Regions from separate parts of the Phreatobacter aquaticus genome, predicted to be linked through region 2. Evidence: predicted binding sites of a transcription regulator. Region 2 holds the regulator's gene; the other holds the start of a gene.
The links. Region 2 encodes HrcA, which represses chaperone genes, less so after heat shock. Its sites were predicted from a motif close to GTTAGCACTCNCNNNNNGNGAGTGCTAAC; they were not measured.
Positions count from the first base shown of each region.

Region 1: the regulator HrcA is predicted to act here: its motif matches at 6,547-6,575, upstream of groES (co-chaperone GroES).

Region 1 is NZ_CP039865.1:1,907,396-1,915,762, forward strand. It holds gene E8L99_RS08905 (site-specific DNA-methyltransferase) at 1-614, shown strand, start outside; gene E8L99_RS08910 (efflux RND transporter periplasmic adaptor subunit) at 716-1,714, shown strand; gene E8L99_RS08915 (ABC transporter permease) at 1,711-2,946, shown strand; gene E8L99_RS08920 (ABC transporter ATP-binding protein) at 2,943-3,662, shown strand; gene E8L99_RS08925 (DoxX family protein) at 3,715-4,122, opposite strand; gene groL (chaperonin GroEL) at 4,492-6,132, opposite strand; gene groES (co-chaperone GroES) at 6,188-6,478, opposite strand; gene E8L99_RS08940 (MarR family winged helix-turn-helix transcriptional regulator) at 6,697-7,155, shown strand; gene E8L99_RS08945 (putative bifunctional diguanylate cyclase/phosphodiesterase) at 7,288-8,367, shown strand, end outside.
Region 2 is NZ_CP039865.1:1,339,438-1,347,804, reverse strand. It holds gene dnaK (molecular chaperone DnaK) at 1-1,245, opposite strand, end outside; gene E8L99_RS06280 (hypothetical protein) at 1,609-2,529, shown strand; gene E8L99_RS06275 (alpha-ketoglutarate-dependent dioxygenase AlkB family protein) at 2,526-3,149, shown strand; gene E8L99_RS06270 (VOC family protein) at 3,158-3,598, opposite strand; gene hrcA (heat-inducible transcriptional repressor HrcA) at 3,633-4,715, opposite strand; gene rph (ribonuclease PH) at 4,852-5,565, shown strand; gene E8L99_RS06255 (non-canonical purine NTP pyrophosphatase) at 5,562-6,206, shown strand; gene hemW (radical SAM family heme chaperone HemW) at 6,249-7,412, shown strand; gene E8L99_RS06245 (ActS/PrrB/RegB family redox-sensitive histidine kinase) at 7,422-8,367, shown strand, end outside.

The DNA of each region.
Region 1 (8,367 bases), 570 kb from region 2:
AGGCCGGCAACGAGGACGTCCAGGTCCGCTCCGACTGGTTCCTGCCGCTCTGCACCGGCGAGGAGCGCCTGAAGGACGCTTCGGGCCGCAAGGTTCACCCCACCCAGAAGCCCGAGGCGCTGCTCGCCCGGGTGCTCCTGGCATCGTCGAAGCCCGGCGATGTCATTCTTGACCCCTTCTTCGGCTCCGGGACCACCGGGGCCGTCGCAAAGCGCCTCGGCCGGCGGTTCATCGGGATCGAACGCGATCCCGCCTATGCTGCAGCGGCCGAGGCGCGCATTGCCTCCATCGAACCCTTGCCGGAAGCATCCCTGGCAAACTTCACCACGGCCCGCGAGGCGCCCAGGGTGGCGTTTGCCACCCTCGTCGAGCGCGGCATGGTGCAGCCGGGGACCGTGCTCACCGACGACAAGCGCCGCTACCAGGCGATCGTGCGCCCCGACGGCTCGCTGATGGCGGGCCCGCAGGTCGGGTCGATCCACAAGATCGGCGCGCTGGTGCAGGGCGCCCAGGCATGCAATGGCTGGACCTTCTGGCATATCGACGATCAGGTCAGCCTGTCGCCGATCGACGCGCTGCGTGCCCGCATCCGCGAGGAGCTGGCGGCCGCCTGAGGCGACTGCCACTCGAAGAAAACATCCCGGTCTGATAGACATCAAGGCGGACTGACCGCGATCCGCGTCATCTCCTGTGCTGGTTCTACAGGGATGTTCCGATGAAACTGCGCTCTTGGGTGGTGCTGGTCGCCCTCGCCGGTCTTGGTGGGGCGGGTGTCTGGTGGCAGTACGGCCGTGGAACGGAGGTGCGCCTCCAGCCGGTCGCACGCGGCACGGCTGCCGAAATCGTCTATGCCACCGGCATTGTCGAGCCTGTCCGCTGGGCGAAGGTCGCCTCCCTGGTGCGCGAGCGGATCATCGACATCTGCACCTGCGAGGGCAAACCGGTCGCCGCCGGCGATATCCTGGCCCGCCTTGATGATCGGGAAGTGCTGGCCAATCTCGGCGAATTGCAGGCCCGCCAGGGCCTCGCCCAACGCGAGCTTGATCGTGTCTCGACCCTGATCCAGCGCGGTTCGACGACCCAGCAGGCCTATGACAAGGCGACCAGCGATCTCGCCCAGATCCGGGCGCTGGTGGCGGCCACCACCGAGCGCGTCGCCGAATATACGATCCGCGCGCCGCGCGCCGGCATCGTGCTGCGCCAGGACGGCGAACTCGGCGAGATCGCCGAATCCGGCCAGGTCCTGTTCCGCGTCGGCGACCCGCGCCCGGTCCAGGTCACCGCCGATGTCGCGGAAGAGGACATTCCCCGCGTCCGCGTCGGCCAGAAGGTGCTGCTGCGCACCGATGCCTTCAAGGATCGCCCGCTGGACGGCACCGTTCGCGAGATGACGCCGATGGGCGACACCGCCACCAAGACCTTCCGCATCCGCATCGCGCTGCCCGACGAGACCCCGCTCCATCTCGGCATGTCGGTCGAGGCCAATATCGTCAGCCGCGAGGCCGCCAACGTCCTTCTCGTCCCCGCCGAGGCGCTGGTCGGCGGCGCGGTGTTCATTGTCGACAAGGGGCGCCTTGTCCGCCGGCCGGTCGAGGTCGGCATCCGTGGCACGCGGATGATCGAGGTGCGGACCGGGCTTGCCGAGGGCGAACAGGTCGCCGTGCCCGCCGAGGCCGCCTGGCGCGGTGGCGAGCGCGTGCGGATCGCACCATGAACCTCGTCCTCGACATTGCCTGGACCCACATCCAGGCCCGTGGCCGGCAGACGCTGGTCGCGGTGCTGGGCGTCGCCATCGGCGTTGGCTTTTCCATCATGATGGCCGCCCTGATGCAGGGCTCGCAGGACGATTTCGTCAAGACGCTGGTCAATGCCCTGCCACATGTCTCGGTCAATGACGAGCGCCGCCGCGCGCCCCGCCAGCCGGCGGAGGATATGTTCGGCGCGGCCGAGATCCGGGGGCTGACGCCGGCCACCCGCCGCCCCGGCATCAGCAATCCGATGGCGATGGTCTCGGCGCTCGAGGGCTGGGTGCCGGGGTCGGTGACCCTCTCGGTCCAGGCCAAGGGCATCCTGCGCTATGCCGGCAAGGACCTCACCGCCTCGATCGTCGGCATCGATCCGCTGCGCGAGGCACGCGTCTCGCAGCTGGCGACCCAGATGCGCCAGGGAAGCCTGCCCGCGCTCTATCGCGCCACCAATGCCATCATCCTGGGCGACCGGCTGGCCGAGAAGCTCGGCGCGCGCATCGGCTCCAACATCTCGGTCTCCGCCAGTGCCGGGCGCGTGATGACCGCCCGCGTCGTCGGCATCTTCCACGCCGGTGTCCGCTCCATCGACGAGAACACCGCCTATGTGCTGATCAAGACCGCCCAGGTCCTGTCCGACCAGACCGGCCTGATCAACGAGATCCGCATGCGGCTGAACGACCCGATGAACGCCCGCGCGGTCGCCGAGCGCATCGTCGCCGATACCGGGCTGAAGGCGGTGTCGTGGCAGGAGGCGAACGAGGACATCATGTCGTCCTTCGTGATCCGCAACATCATCATGTACACGGTGGTGGGCGCCATCCTGCTAGTCGCCTCCTTCGGCACCTACAACATCATCTCCACGATCACCTTCGAAAAGAGCCGCGACATCGCGATCATGAAGTCGCTGGGGCTCACCCAGGCCACGGTGCGCCGCATCTTCGTGCTGGAGGGACTGGTGATCGGCGTTGCCGGAGGTGTTGCCGGTTCGGTGCTCGGCTATCTCCTGACGCTGGGCATGGGGTCGATCGAGATCAAGAGCCCGTTCATGGATTCAACCCACCTGCCGATGGTCTATTCGCCCCTGCATTATGCCATCGCGTCGGGGATCGCGCTCGCCGCCTCCGCCATTGCCGGCTATTTCCCGGCGCGCAAGGCGGCCCGCCTCCATCCGGTCGAGATCATCCGGGGTGCGACATGACCGCGCCTTTGGTGGAAGCACGCAAGCTGACACGCATTCTCGATGGCATCGTGCCGGTCACCCTGGTGGCCGATGTCGATCTGAACCTCGGCAAGGGCGAGTTTGTCGCGATCACCGGGCCCTCCGGCTCCGGCAAGTCGTCGCTGCTCTATCTTCTCGGCCTGCTCGATGTGCCGACCTCCGGCCAGGTCTTCATCAATGGCGGCGACACAACCGATCTCGATGACGATGCCCGCGCCGCCGTCAGGCTGGCGACCCTCGGCTTCGTGTTCCAGTTCCACTTCCTGCTGCCGGAATTCACCCTTGAGCAGAACGTCATGCTGCCGATGCGCGCGCTCGGCCGCCTGCCCATGGCGCAGATGCGCGAACGGGCTCGCGGGCTGCTGGAATCGCTTGGGCTGAAGGATCACGTCACCAAGCGGCCGGACCAGCTCTCCGGCGGCCAGCGCCAGCGCGTGGCGGTGGCACGCGCTCTTGCCAATGATCCGCCGCTGATCCTCGCCGACGAGCCGACCGGCAGCCTCGATACGAAATCGTCGGAACAGGTGTTCCAGATCCTGCGCGATCTGGTCGACAAGGACGGCCGCACCGTGGTGGCCGTGACCCATGCGATGGAACTCGCCGAGCGGATGGACCGCCGGATCCATCTGGTCGATGGGCGCATCACCGAGGACCGGCAGCAGGTGCTCCCGGCGGCGGCCATCATCCCATCCTGAATGTGGGGGCAGGGCGGCGTCGGCCTTTGCCAGGCCGCCCCGTCCGGGTGCGTCAGGAGCGCTTCTGCCCGTCCACGGACCAGATGCCCGGGCCGGTCGCGAAGATCTGCAGGAAGCCGCCGGCAATCGCCAGGTTCTTGAGGAACTGGGTCATCTGGGCGGGAACGCCGAGCTGGCCGTGGAAGAAGATGGCGGTGAGCAGGGTGAAGCCTGCCATCAGCAGGGCAACGAGCCGGGTCTGGTAGCCGATCAGGATGCAGATGCCGCCGACCAGTTCGGTGATGATCACCAGCGGCAGCAGGATGCCCGGAACGCCGGCCGACGCCATGTAGGCGGCCGTGCCCGAATAGCCGACGATCTTGTTGTAGCCGCCCAGGATGAAGATGATCGCCAGCAGCACGCGCGCGGCAAGCTTGGCCGCGTTGTTGATCGTCGGATTGTCGAAGATGTTGTCGAACATCGGTCTTCCCCTCGTTTGGTCCGGCATCGGGGCGCCGGACGGCGAGAGACTGGCATGACGCAACCGGATTCGCATCATCACGGTTGCGCGCGTGGACAGGGCCGAAACGGGTGTCCAAGAGGCGCACATCTTCACCTCTCCCGTGGGGGAGAGGTCGACCGAGGCGTAGCCGAGGGCGGGTGAGGGGCTTTCGATCTCACCGATGACAGTTCGCCCCCTCACCCGGCCGCTGCGCGTCCGACCTCTCCCCCACGGGAAGAGGTGAAGGTCCGCTCTCCCGGCAATGACCTCGCCCGCCCAGACTGGCTCCAAACGAAAAAGGGCGCCCGAGGGCGCCCTTCTCCTTAATCTGTGACGAGAGGGGCTGGATCAGAAATCCATGCCGCCCATGCCGCCGCCGCCCGGCATTGCCGGAGCAGCCGACTCCTTCTTCGGAGCCTCCGCGATCATGGCGCCGGTGGTGATCAGCAGGGACGCCACCGAAGCGGCGTTCTGCAGGGCGGTGCGAACCACCTTCACCGGATCGACGATGCCAGCGTCGAGCATGTCGACGAACTCTTCCGTCTGGGCGTTGAAGCCGAAGGTCGGCGACTTGTTCTCCATGATCTTGTTGACCACGATCGAACCCTCGACACCGGCATTCTCGACGATCTGGCGGATCGGAGCTTCGATCGCCTTCAGCACGATGTTGATGCCGGCCTGAACGTCGGCATTGTCCGACTTCAGCTTCTGGACATTGGCCTTGGCGCGCAGGAGAGCGACGCCGCCGCCGGGAACGATGCCTTCGAGAACGGCAGCGCGGGTCGCGTTGAGGGCGTCGTCAACGCGGTCCTTCTTTTCCTTGACCTCGATCTCGGTGGCACCGCCGACCTTGATCACGGCAACACCGCCGGCGAGCTTGGCAAGACGCTCCTGCAGCTTCTCACGGTCGTAGTCCGAGGAGGTCTCCTCGATCTGCGCCTTGATCTGGCCGATGCGAGCCTCGATGTCCTTCTTCTTGCCGGCGCCGTCGACGATCGTCGTCTTTTCCTTCTCGATCAGCACCTTCTTGGCGCGGCCGAGCATGGCAAGCGTGACGTTCTCGAGCTTGATGCCGAGGTCTTCCGAGATGACCTGACCACCGGTGAGGATGGCGATGTCTTCCAGCATGGCCTTGCGGCGATCGCCGAAGCCCGGAGCCTTGACGGCGGCAACCTTGAGGCCACCGCGCAGCTTGTTGACGACCAGGGTGGCCAGAGCCTCGCCCTCGACGTCCTCAGCCACGATGATCAGCGGCTTGCCGGTCTGGACGACCGACTCGAGCACCGGCAGCATGGCCTGGAGGCCAGCAAGCTTCTTCTCGTGGATGAGGATGTAGGCATCCTCGAGGTCCGCGATCATCTTGTCGGCGTTGGTGATGAAGTAGGGCGACAGGTAGCCGCGGTCGAACTGCATGCCTTCGACGATGTCGACCTCGGTGTCGAGGCTCTTGGCCTCTTCAACCGTGATGACGCCCTCGTTGCCGACCTTCTGCATCGCGTTGGCGATCATCTCGCCGATGATCGCGTCGCCATTGGCGGAGATGGTGCCGACCTGGGCAACCTCGGCCGAGGACTTCACCTTCTTGGCGGACTTCTCGAGCGTCTTGACGACGTCGAGCACGGCCATGTCGACGCCGCGCTTCAGGTCCATCGGGTTCATGCCGGCGGCGACGAACTTGGCGCCCTCGCGGACGATCGCCTGGGCCAGAACGGTGGCGGTGGTGGTGCCGTCACCACCGAGGTCGTTGGTCTTCGAGGCCACTTCGCGCACCATCTGGGCGCCCATGTTCTCGAACTTGTCGGCGAGCTCGATCTCCTTGGCGACGGTGACGCCGTCCTTGGTGATGCGCGGGGCGCCGAACGACTTCTCGATGACGACGTTGCGGCCCTTGGGGCCGAGCGTAACCTTGACAGCCTCAGCGAGGATGTCGACGCCGCGCAGCATCTTCTCGCGCGCGTCCTGGGCGAATTTCACGTCCTTAGCAGCCATTGTGGCTAACTCCTGTCGGAATGAATGGGATTACGAGGGGAGGGCGGTTCGCGAATTACTTCGCGATCACACCCATGATGTCGCTCTCCTTCATGATGAGGAGGTCGACGCCGTCGATCTTCACTTCGGTGCCGGACCACTTGCCGAACAGCACCTTGTCGCCCTTCTTGACGTCGAGCGGAACAAGCTTGCCGGCTTCGTCGCGGCCACCGGGGCCGACGGCCAGGATCTCGCCCTCCTGGGGCTTTTCCTTGGCGGTGTCCGGGATGATGATGCCACCCTTGGTCTTCTCTTCGCCCTCGAGACGGCGGACGACCACGCGGTCGTGCAGCGGACGGAACTTCATGGGTTGATGGTCCCTGACTGAGCGGCTCTGTTGGCCGCGGAATGTCGATGCAGCCCTTGGGCTGGATCGTTAGCACTCACCTCAAGCGACTGCTAACGACTGGCGCTGAGATAGGTGGGGTGGTGAAAAGAGTCAAGAACACTCGTGAAGATGGTTAATCGGCGTTAACCGGCACGCCCTGTCTTGACGCAGCCAATGTCTCGCCCAATCGTGACGCCATGACGACCAAGCCCGACCAAGCGACGCTGACGCGGATCGCCCGCTCCTGCATCTGCTTCCAGACCCGGATGACGGCCCATGCGGTGACGCGCGCCTACAACAAGGCGCTGGCGCCGCTCGGCCTCGAGGTCACCCAGTTCAACATCCTGGCGGCGCTCGCCGCGACCGACACGGCCTCCGTCACCCAGCTGTCGGAGGCGCTCGCCCTCGATCGCACGACCATGACCCGCAATCTCAAGCGCCTGGAGGCGGCCGGTCTGGTCACCGCGAGTCATGGGCCGGGACGGGCGGTGAAACCGGGGATCACGGAGACGGGGGCTGGCCTGCTCAGCGCCGCCATTCCGCTCTGGCAGGCGGAGCACGACAAGATGGAGGAGGCGGTCGGGGCCGCGCTCTGGCACGAGACGCGTGACGGATTGCGGGCGATCCGCAGGACGTTGAAGGCCCAGCAGGTCTGAGCCTTCCCTTGGTGCGGTGTTACCAATTCAGAAGTTCCGTAAGGGAAAGAAACAAAGTATCGACAATAGTGTTCTTCATTCCTTAAGAGTGGGGTCGTAATCTTCCCGAAGTGTAAGGGGCATTCCGCTGCTGTGACGACCACCAATCCTATCTCCAGATGGCGCACTTTTGCCGGCGAATGGTATGGTGGTGACGTAGTATCGCCGGAAGCTGGCCGCGTGCGGGCCGCGCAAATTCATGCCGTTGCGCGATATTCCCCTCTGACCATGACCGCCAATCTGATCAATGCGGCGGTCGTCGTGGCGGTTGTCCGGCAAACGGCCAATCCCTGGGTCCTGGCCTGCTGGGGCATCATTGTCCTGACCATGGTCGTCGCCACCACGCGCGCCTGGTTCCTGCAGCGGGCCCGCAAGCCGCGCAAGACCGCGTCGGTTCGGGCCATTCGCCGTGCGACCCACCATGCCGCCGTGCTGGCATCGATCTGGGCGCTGGTGCCGATCCTGTGGTTTCGCGACATTGGGCTGGAAGGGCAACTCGTCATCGCCTGCCTGGTCACCGGCATGATCTGCGCGGGAGGCTTCGCCCTCTCCACCATTCCCTCTGCCGCCTATGCCTATGTCACCATCCTGGCGCTAGGCGCGGCCTATGGCCTGGGAGAGACCGGCAACGGCTACATGCTGGCGCTGACCGTCCTTCTGTCCGTCTATGCGGCGATCGTTGTCCGCAGCGTCGCCGGATCGGCCCAGCTGTTCCGCGATCAGTTCCTGGCCGAGGCTCGGCTCAAGGAGCGGGGCGAGATCATCGAGCTGCTGCTCAACGAATTCGAGCAGAACAGCTCCGACTGGCTGTTCGAAACCGACACCACCTTCACGGTCACCAGCCATTCTCCGCGCTTCGCCGAGGTCTGCGGCAGAAGCGGAGAATCCCTGGCCGGCGTCCAGCTGCAGGGGCTGGCCGAGCCCCAGGGGCGGGCCGCGCTCGACGACAAGCTTGCCCGGTGCGAGCCATTCCGGGACCTCGACCTCAGGGTCAACTGCCATGGAACCCCCCGCTGGTGGACGCTGACCGCCAAGCCGCTCTACGACGAGGACAGCAAGCTGCTCGGCTGGCGCGGCGTCGGCTCGGATGTGACCGAGGCCCGGCAGGCGAGCGAAAAGGTCGCCTGGATGGCGCGCACCGACATGCTCACCGGCCTGCCCAATCGCACGCGG
Region 2 (8,367 bases):
CTTGGTCGGGATCGTCGTGTTGCGGTCGATCAGGCGAGTGAACACGCCACCCAGCGTCTCGATGCCGAGCGACAGCGGCGTCACGTCGAGCAGCAGCACGTCCTTGACGTCACCAGCCAGAACGCCGGCCTGGATGGCAGCGCCGATGGCAACGACCTCATCCGGGTTGACGCCCTTGTGCGGCTCCTTGCCGAAGAACTGCTTCACCATCTCCTGAACCTTCGGCATGCGCGTCATGCCGCCGACGAGGACAACCTCGTCGATCTGGCCGGCGGTGAGGCCGGCGTCCTTGAGGGCAAGGCGGCAGGGCTCCATGGTCCGCTGCACCAGATCGTCCACCAGGGCCTCGAACTTGGCGCGGGTGAGCTTGAGCTGGAGATGCTTCGGACCCGAGGCATCGGCCGTGATGAAGGGCAGGTTGATCTCGGTCTGGGTCGAGGACGACAGCTCGATCTTGGCCTTTTCGGCGGCTTCCTTCAGCCGCTGGAGGGCGAGCTTGTCCTTGCGCAGGTCGATGCCCTGCTCCTTCTGGAACTCGGCCGCCAGATAGTCGACGAGGCGCATGTCGAAGTCCTCGCCGCCGAGGAACGTGTCGCCATTGGTCGACTTCACTTCGAACACGCCGTCGCCGATCTCGAGGATCGAGACGTCGAACGTGCCGCCGCCAAGGTCATAGACCGCGATCGTGCCGGCAGCCTTCTTGTCGAGGCCATAGGCGAGCGCTGCCGCCGTCGGCTCGTTGATGATGCGCAGCACCTCGAGACCGGCGATCTTGCCGGCATCCTTGGTCGCCTGACGCTGGGCGTCGTTGAAATAGGCGGGAACCGTGATGACAGCCTGATCGACCGTCTGGCCGAGATAGGCCTCGGCGGTCTCCTTCATCTTCATCAGCGTGAAGGCGGAAATCTGCGAGGGCGAATAGGTCTTGCCCTCGGCCTCGACCCAGGCGTCGCCGTTGCCGGCGCGGGCGATCTTGTAGGGAACCAGCTTCTGGTCCTTCGAGACGGTCGGATCCTCGAAGCGGCGGCCGATCAGGCGCTTCACTGCGAAGATGGTGCGCTCCGGATTGGTGACGCCCTGGCGCTTCGCCGGCTGGCCGACCAGTCGCTCTTCATCCGTGAAGGCGACGATCGACGGCGTCGTGTTGGCGCCCTCCGAATTGATGATGACTTTCGGCGTAGAGCCTTCCATCACGGCAACGCAGGAATTGGTCGTGCCCAGGTCGATACCGATGACCTTGCCCATGGTCTTCTCCTCATCAAGCGGGTCGGCCGGGCCCGAAGCACCCGTGACGATCACCAGCCACCCGGGGACTATTCCCCTCGCGGCCGTTCGCGCCGACCCCTCATACAGTGTGGGGTTGGAATGGCGGGAAGTCCCGAAAGCCTCGGAACTCTCGCCGGTTGGGCGGGATATAGGGGGAGCCATTTGCCGCCGCAAGCGGGGGCGTCACATGAGCGTGAAGGAATTCGTGGAATTGCCGCCCAGCCGACTGGTGAGGCATCGTTGCCACATCCCGGCAGAGAAGGGTGGCGGGTCCTTCGATCAAGGTGACCATCGGCAACGATAGCGCTATGGGTGGGCTGGATTTCCACCTGTGGTCGCCTGATGTTCCGCTCCAGCCTGCCCTTCGCAATTGCCACGCTCCTTGTCCTGGCCACGGGCCAGGCGGAGGCACAACTGCAATTGCCGGGCGCTGTCACGCCGACGCCGCAAGGTGGCAGCGCGCCCTCCGGCCCGGCCGGTGCGAGGGCTGCACCATCGGCCGCCAATCCGCTGATACCGCGCGGTCCGGTCGGCCCGCCGCTTCGGCGTGGCGAGGAAACGCTGCCCGGGCGCACGCTGCGCTTCCTTGGGCAGCAGGGCTCCATGGTCATCAACCGGTCCGGCAGCGGTGCCCAGCAGACCCTGACCATCAACGCGACCGGCGTCGGCCGCCGGGGCAACGACATCCGCAATGTCTGCACGCCCGATCTCAATGGCGGCCAGGTGGTGACGCTGCGCTCGCTCGGCAGACCGGTTGGCTTGTCGCGCTATGAGGCGGCCTTCCCCGGCTGCACGCTGGTGATCGACATGTTGCCGGATGCAGCGATCGTCTCGGCGCCCGATGGCGCCTGCAGGTTTAGCGACGACTGCACCGTCGACCCGACGGGCTTGTGGGGGCCGACCGACCGCGAGATTCCGCCGGACCGCACGATCGAGGCCGCGCGCGGAACGGCCGATCGCCGCCAGAACGATGCCCGTCGCGTGCTGCAGGCCCGTTTGCGCACCACCCCGGAGGGTCGCACGTTCCTGCAGGAACAGGCCGGTTTTGGCGCCTTCCGCGAGCGCGTCTGCCGCAATTACGGGACGTCGGATATTGGCCCGGCCTTCTGTGCGCTGAAATATACCGAGGCGCGCAGTGCCGCGATCGAGGCCCGCATCGGCGCGCCTCAGGCCGAAGAGGGAGCGCCAGCCGCACGCCGCCCAGCGCGACCAAGGCCGCCGCCCGCTGCTCCGGTACAGCCCCCGCAGCCCGCCCAGCGATGAACGGCGTTCCGGTTGTTCCAGGCTGCGTCTGGTATCCCGGCTATTTCGACCTGGCGGCCCAGCAGGACCTCCTCGCTGCGCTTCGGCAGATCCTGCGGGACGCGCCGCTGTTCCAGCCGGTGATGCCGCGGACGGCCAAGCCCTTTTCGGTGAAGATGAGCAATGCCGGGCCGCTCGGCTGGGTGTCCGACGTCGCGGGCTACCGCTACCAGCCCCTGCATCCGGCGACCGGCAAGCCGTGGCCGGCCATTCCCGACGCCGCGCTTGATGTCTGGACGACCATCTCCGGCTATCCCCATCCGCCCGAGGCCTGCCTGATCAACTGGTATGCCCCCGGCACGCGAATGGGACTGCACCAGGACCGGGACGAGCAGGATTTCGACGCGCCCGTCGTGTCGATCTCGCTCGGCGAGACAGGGCTGTTTCGCATCGGGGGCACCAGTCGTGGCGGCAAGACCCTGTCGGTCAAGCTCGCGTCCGGCGATGCGCTGGTGTTCGGCGGCGAGGCGCGCCTCGCCTTCCACGGCGTCGACCGGATCATTCCGGGCACCAGTGGTCTCCTGAAGGATGGCGGCCGGATCAACCTGACGATGCGCAGGGTGAACCGGCCAGCCGCCTGAGATCGACGTCAGGCCTGCGGGACAGGCGGCGTCATCCAGCCGATGACCGAGCCCGAGGGGTCGGCAATGATCGCGATGCGGCCAACGCCCGGAATGTCGAACGGATCCTGCAGCAGCTGGCCGCCAGCGGCGGTGACTGCCTGGATGCGCTGGTCGACATTGTCGACCTGGATATAGCCGAGCCAGCCGGGCTGGGCTTCCGGGTCATCCGGTGGCAGGGACATGATGCCGGCAACCGCCGCCCCGTCGGGCGTCTTGGCGATCCAGTATTCCGAATCGGGAACCTGGAAGGCATCGAAGGTCCAGCCCAGGGTGCGGGCGTAGAAGTCCTTCGCCTTGGGAATGTTGTCGGTCATCAGCTCATTCCAGGCGAACTTGCCGTGCATCTCGATCTCCTTGGGCGATGGTTTGGCGGCCTTCAGGGCCGCATCCTGGCATTCAACCGGCATCCCGTGGCGATCCTGTGACGAACCTGACCAAGGGTCACTTGATCAGACGAGACATGATCTTGGCGGTATAGTCCACCATGGGAACGATCCGGGCATAATTGAGCCGGGTCGGTCCGATGACGCCGAGCACGCCGACGATGCGGCTCTGGCCATCGCGGTAGGGCGCGACGATCATGGAGGAGCCCGACAGCGAGAACATCTTGTTCTCCGAGCCGATAAAGATGCGCACGCCCTCCGCCGTCTCGGCCTGCCCGAGCAGATCGACGAGATCGCGCTTGGATTCGAGGTCGTCGAACAGGAGCCGGATGCGCTCCAGATCCTCCATGGCCCGGAGATCGCCGAGCAGGTTGGCCTGGCCGCGGACGATGAGCTGGCGGGCGCCCGGATCGCCGCCGGACCAGGACGCCAGCCCCGCCTCGACCAGTTTCTGGGTCAGACCGTCCAGCTCGGCCTTGGCGGAAGCGAGCGCGTTCTGCAGCTCGTCGCGCGCTTCCACGAGCGTTCGGCCCCGAATGCGGGCATTGAGAAAATTGGTCGCCTCGACCAGTGCCGAAGGCGGCAGGCCCATGGGGATCGGCACCAGGCGGTTCTCGACCTGGCCATCCTCCGAGACCAGCACGACGAGCGCACGCTCGGGCTCGATGCGGACGAATTCGACATGTTTCAGGCGGGCATTGGACTTCGTGGACAGCACGACGCCAGCGCCGCGCGACAAGCCGGACAGAAGCTGGGAGGCGTCGGCGAGAACGGTCTCAAGGGGGCGCGCATCGGCTGAGGCCGCGACCTGGGCATCGATCGAGCGGCGCTCGTCCTCGGCGAGGTCGCCGAACTGCATCAGCGCATCGACGAAGAAGCGCAGTCCGGTTTCCGTCGGCAGGCGGCCAGCGGAGGTGTGCGGCGCGAATATGAGGCCCGCCTCCTCGAGGTCCTGCATGACATTGCGGATCGAGGCCGGCGACAGCGTCATCGGCAGAATCTTGGAGAGGTTGCGCGAACCGACAGGCTCGCCCGTCGCCAGATAGCTCTCGACGATCTGGCGGAAAATCTCGCGGGATCGCTCGTCGAGCTGGGCGAGCGCTGACAGGGACGATGCGGAACGCGGAAATTCGGCGGACAAGGGGCAATACTCCACGCATGAACTTGGGCGGTCACGGCCCGATGATCAAGCGCTTGATGGCATTTGCAAGCAACCTTGCCCCCATGGGCGGCGACCTCTAGAACCGCCCGACCTTTGATCCAGCCGGGAAACTGCCATGCGACCCTCCAAACGCGCTCCGGATGTGCTGCGCCCCGTCTCGCTCGAACGTGCGGTCGCCCGCTATGCGGAAGGATCGTGCTTCGTGAAGTTCGGCAATACCCATGTGCTGTGCACGGCTTCGCTCGAGGAAAAGCCGCCTGCCTGGCTGCGCGGCCAGGGCCGCGGCTGGGTGACGGCGGAATATTCGATGCTGCCGCGCGCGACGCTGGAGCGGACGAGGCGGGAATCGAATTCCGGCAAGGTGTCCGGCCGGACCCACGAGATCCAGCGGCTGATCGGCCGCTCGCTGCGCACCATCGTCGATCTGCCCGCGCTCGGCGAACGCCAGATCACGGTGGATTGCGATGTGATCCAGGCCGATGGCGGCACCCGCACCGCATCCATCACCGGCGCCTGGGTGGCCCTGCACGACTGCATCGCCTGGATGCAGGCGCGCTCGATGGTCAAGACCAACCCGCTGAAGGACCATATCGCGGCCGTGTCCTGCGGCATCTACAATGGCACGCCGGTTCTCGACCTCGATTATGCTGAGGATTCGGAAGCCGAAACCGACGCCAATTTCGTGCTGACCGGCTCGGGCGGGATCGTCGAGATCCAGGGCACCGCCGAGAAGACGCCCTTCTCCGAGGATGAACTGATGCAGCTCCTGGCGCTCGCCAAGTCCGGCTGCGCCAGGCTGGTCGACCTGCAAAAGACGGCCGTGGCATGACGTCCCGTCATCTCGCGCCCGGAACGAAGCTGGTCATTGCCACCCACAACAAGGGCAAGCTCGCGGAATTCCGCGATCTTCTGCGTCCTTACGGCATCGACATCGTCTCGGCCGCCGAACTTGGGCTACCGGAACCCGAAGAAACCGGCACGCTCTATGCCGAGAACGCCGCGATCAAGGCGCGCGCCGCGACCACGGCCACCGGGCTGCCGGCGATCTCGGACGATAGCGGCCTCGCCGTCGATGCGCTCGACGGCGCGCCCGGCCTGTTCACCGCCGACTGGGCCGGGAACCCCCGCGACTTCGACGCCGCCATGGGCCGCGTCAATCACGAACTGGCCCTGCGCGGGATCACGACGACCGGCGCGCGCGCGCATTTCGTCGCCGCACTCTGCGTGACCTGGCCGGACGGCGATGAGGCGATCTTCGAGGGGCGGGTGTTCGGCACGCTGGTCTGGCCGCCGCGCGGTGCCGCCGGATTCGGCTATGATCCGATGTTCCTGCCCGACGGCCACCAGCGCACCTTTGGCGAAATGACCGCGACTGAGAAGCATGGTCTGCCGCCGGAAGGCCAGGGCCTGTCGCACCGGGCCCGCGCCTTCATCGGCCTTGCCCAGACGCTGCTCGCGAAGACGGCTTGAGAGACCTATCTTGAGCCGATGATGGGCAACACGATTCCAGGCATGGGCGGCAAGGGTGATCCCGGCTTCGGGGTCTATGTCCATTGGCCGTTCTGCGCGTCCAAATGCCCCTATTGCGATTTCAACAGCCATGTCCGGCACGCCGCGCCGGATCAGGAGCGCTTTGTCGCAGGCTTTGCGCGCGAGCTTGGTAGCGCTGCCGCACGGACGCCGGGGCGCACCGTCTCCTCCATCTTCCTCGGCGGTGGCACCCCGTCGCTGATGGAGCCGAGCACGGTCGGCGCCGTGCTCGACCGGATCGCCAGGCTCTGGACGATCTCCCCCGACTGCGAGATCTCGCTGGAAGCCAATCCGACCAGCGTCGAGGCCGAGCGCTTCAAGGGGTTCCGCGCGGCCGGCGTCAACCGGGTGTCGCTCGGTGTCCAGGCACTCAACGATACCGACCTCAAGAGCCTCGGGCGCATGCATTCGGTCGATGAGGCGCTCGCCGCCGTCGACATCGCACGGCGCCATTTCGACCGCTACTCGTTCGATCTGATCTATGCGCGCCCGGGCCAGACGCCCGAGGCCTGGGAGGCGGAACTACGCCGCGCCATCGGGGAGGCTGCCGAGCACCTGTCGCTCTACCAACTGACCATCGAGGCCGGCACGATGTTCGAGGCGCTTCACAAGGCCGGCAAGCTTGCCATGCCCGATCCGGACATGGGGCGCGTGCTCTATGATCTCACGCAGGAGATCTGCAACGCCGCCGGATTGCCGGCCTACGAGATTTCCAATCATGCCCGCCCCGGCGCCGAGTGCCGGCACAACATGATCTACTGGAGATCCGGCGATTTCGTCGGCGCAGGCCCCGGCGCGCACGGGCGCCTCACCCTTGGCAACGGCCGGATCGCCACCTCGACGGAGCGGCATCCCGAGACCTGGCTCGACCTCGTGGAGCGGCACGGCACCGGCATCATCGCCGAAGAACACCTGGTCCAGATCGAGAATGCCGACGAGTTCCTCGTCATGGGCCTGCGCCTCGCCGAGGGTATCGACCTTGCCCGCTACGAGGCCCTGTCCGGCCGCGCGCTCGACGACGGCCGGATCCGTTTCCTCGAAGCCGAGGGCCTGGTGTCCAGGCCCAGCGCCAACCGGCTCAAGGTCACGCCAGCCGGCTTTCCCGTTCTGGACGCCGTGGTGGCCGATCTCGCGCAGCAGGACTAAGCTCAACCCATGAAGCTGCAGCCAGCCCCGCCCTTTCCGTTCGAGCCGACCTGGCGCCGCAGCGTCCGGTTGGAAACGCTGCTGCGGCTGCGCTGGTTCGCGATTGTCGGCCAGAGCGCGGCGATCCTGTCCGTGTTCATCTTCATGGATTCGGCGCTGCCCATCGAATGGTGCATGATCGCGGTTGGCGCCTCGGCCTGGCTGAATATCTCGCTGCGCTGGCGCTATCCCGCAAACCACCGTCTGACCGCGCCGGAGGCCGGCGCATCGCTCGCCTGGGACATTCTGCAGCTGACATTCCTGCTTTCGCTGACCGGCGGGCTCGAAAACCCCTTCGCCTTCCTGCTGCTGGCGCCCGTCCTGATCTCGGCGACCGCGCTGCCCACCCGCATGACGGTGATCATCGCAGGGCTCGCCATCATCGGCGCCACCATCGTCGCGCTGTTCCATATGCCGCTGCCGTGGGAATGGCGCGACGAATTGCGGCTGCCGTCGCTCTATCTGGCCGGCGTCTGGGTCGCCCTCATGCTGTGCATCTGCTTCATCGGCATCTACGCGTGGCAGGTGGCCGAGGAATCGCGCCAGTTCAATGATGCCCTCGCCGCAGCGGAGCTTGTGCTCGCCCGCGAACAGCATCTCTCCCAGCTTGACGGGCTTGCGGCCGCGGCAGCCCATGAACTTGGCACACCACTCGCGACCATCGCGCTGGTCGCCAAGGAGCTCGCCGGGGAATTGCCCAAGGACGGGCCGATCGGCGAGGACATCAAGCTTCTGGGCGAACAGGTGAAGCGCTGCCGCGACATCCTGGCGAAGCTGAAGAGCCTGTCGAGCGGTGACGCCCCCTTTGACACGATGCCACTCGCCCAGCTGATCGAGGAAGTGGTGCAGCCGCATCGGTTCTTCGACATCCAGATCAATGTCAGCCTGCCCGAGATCCGCGAGGGCGAACCGGTTC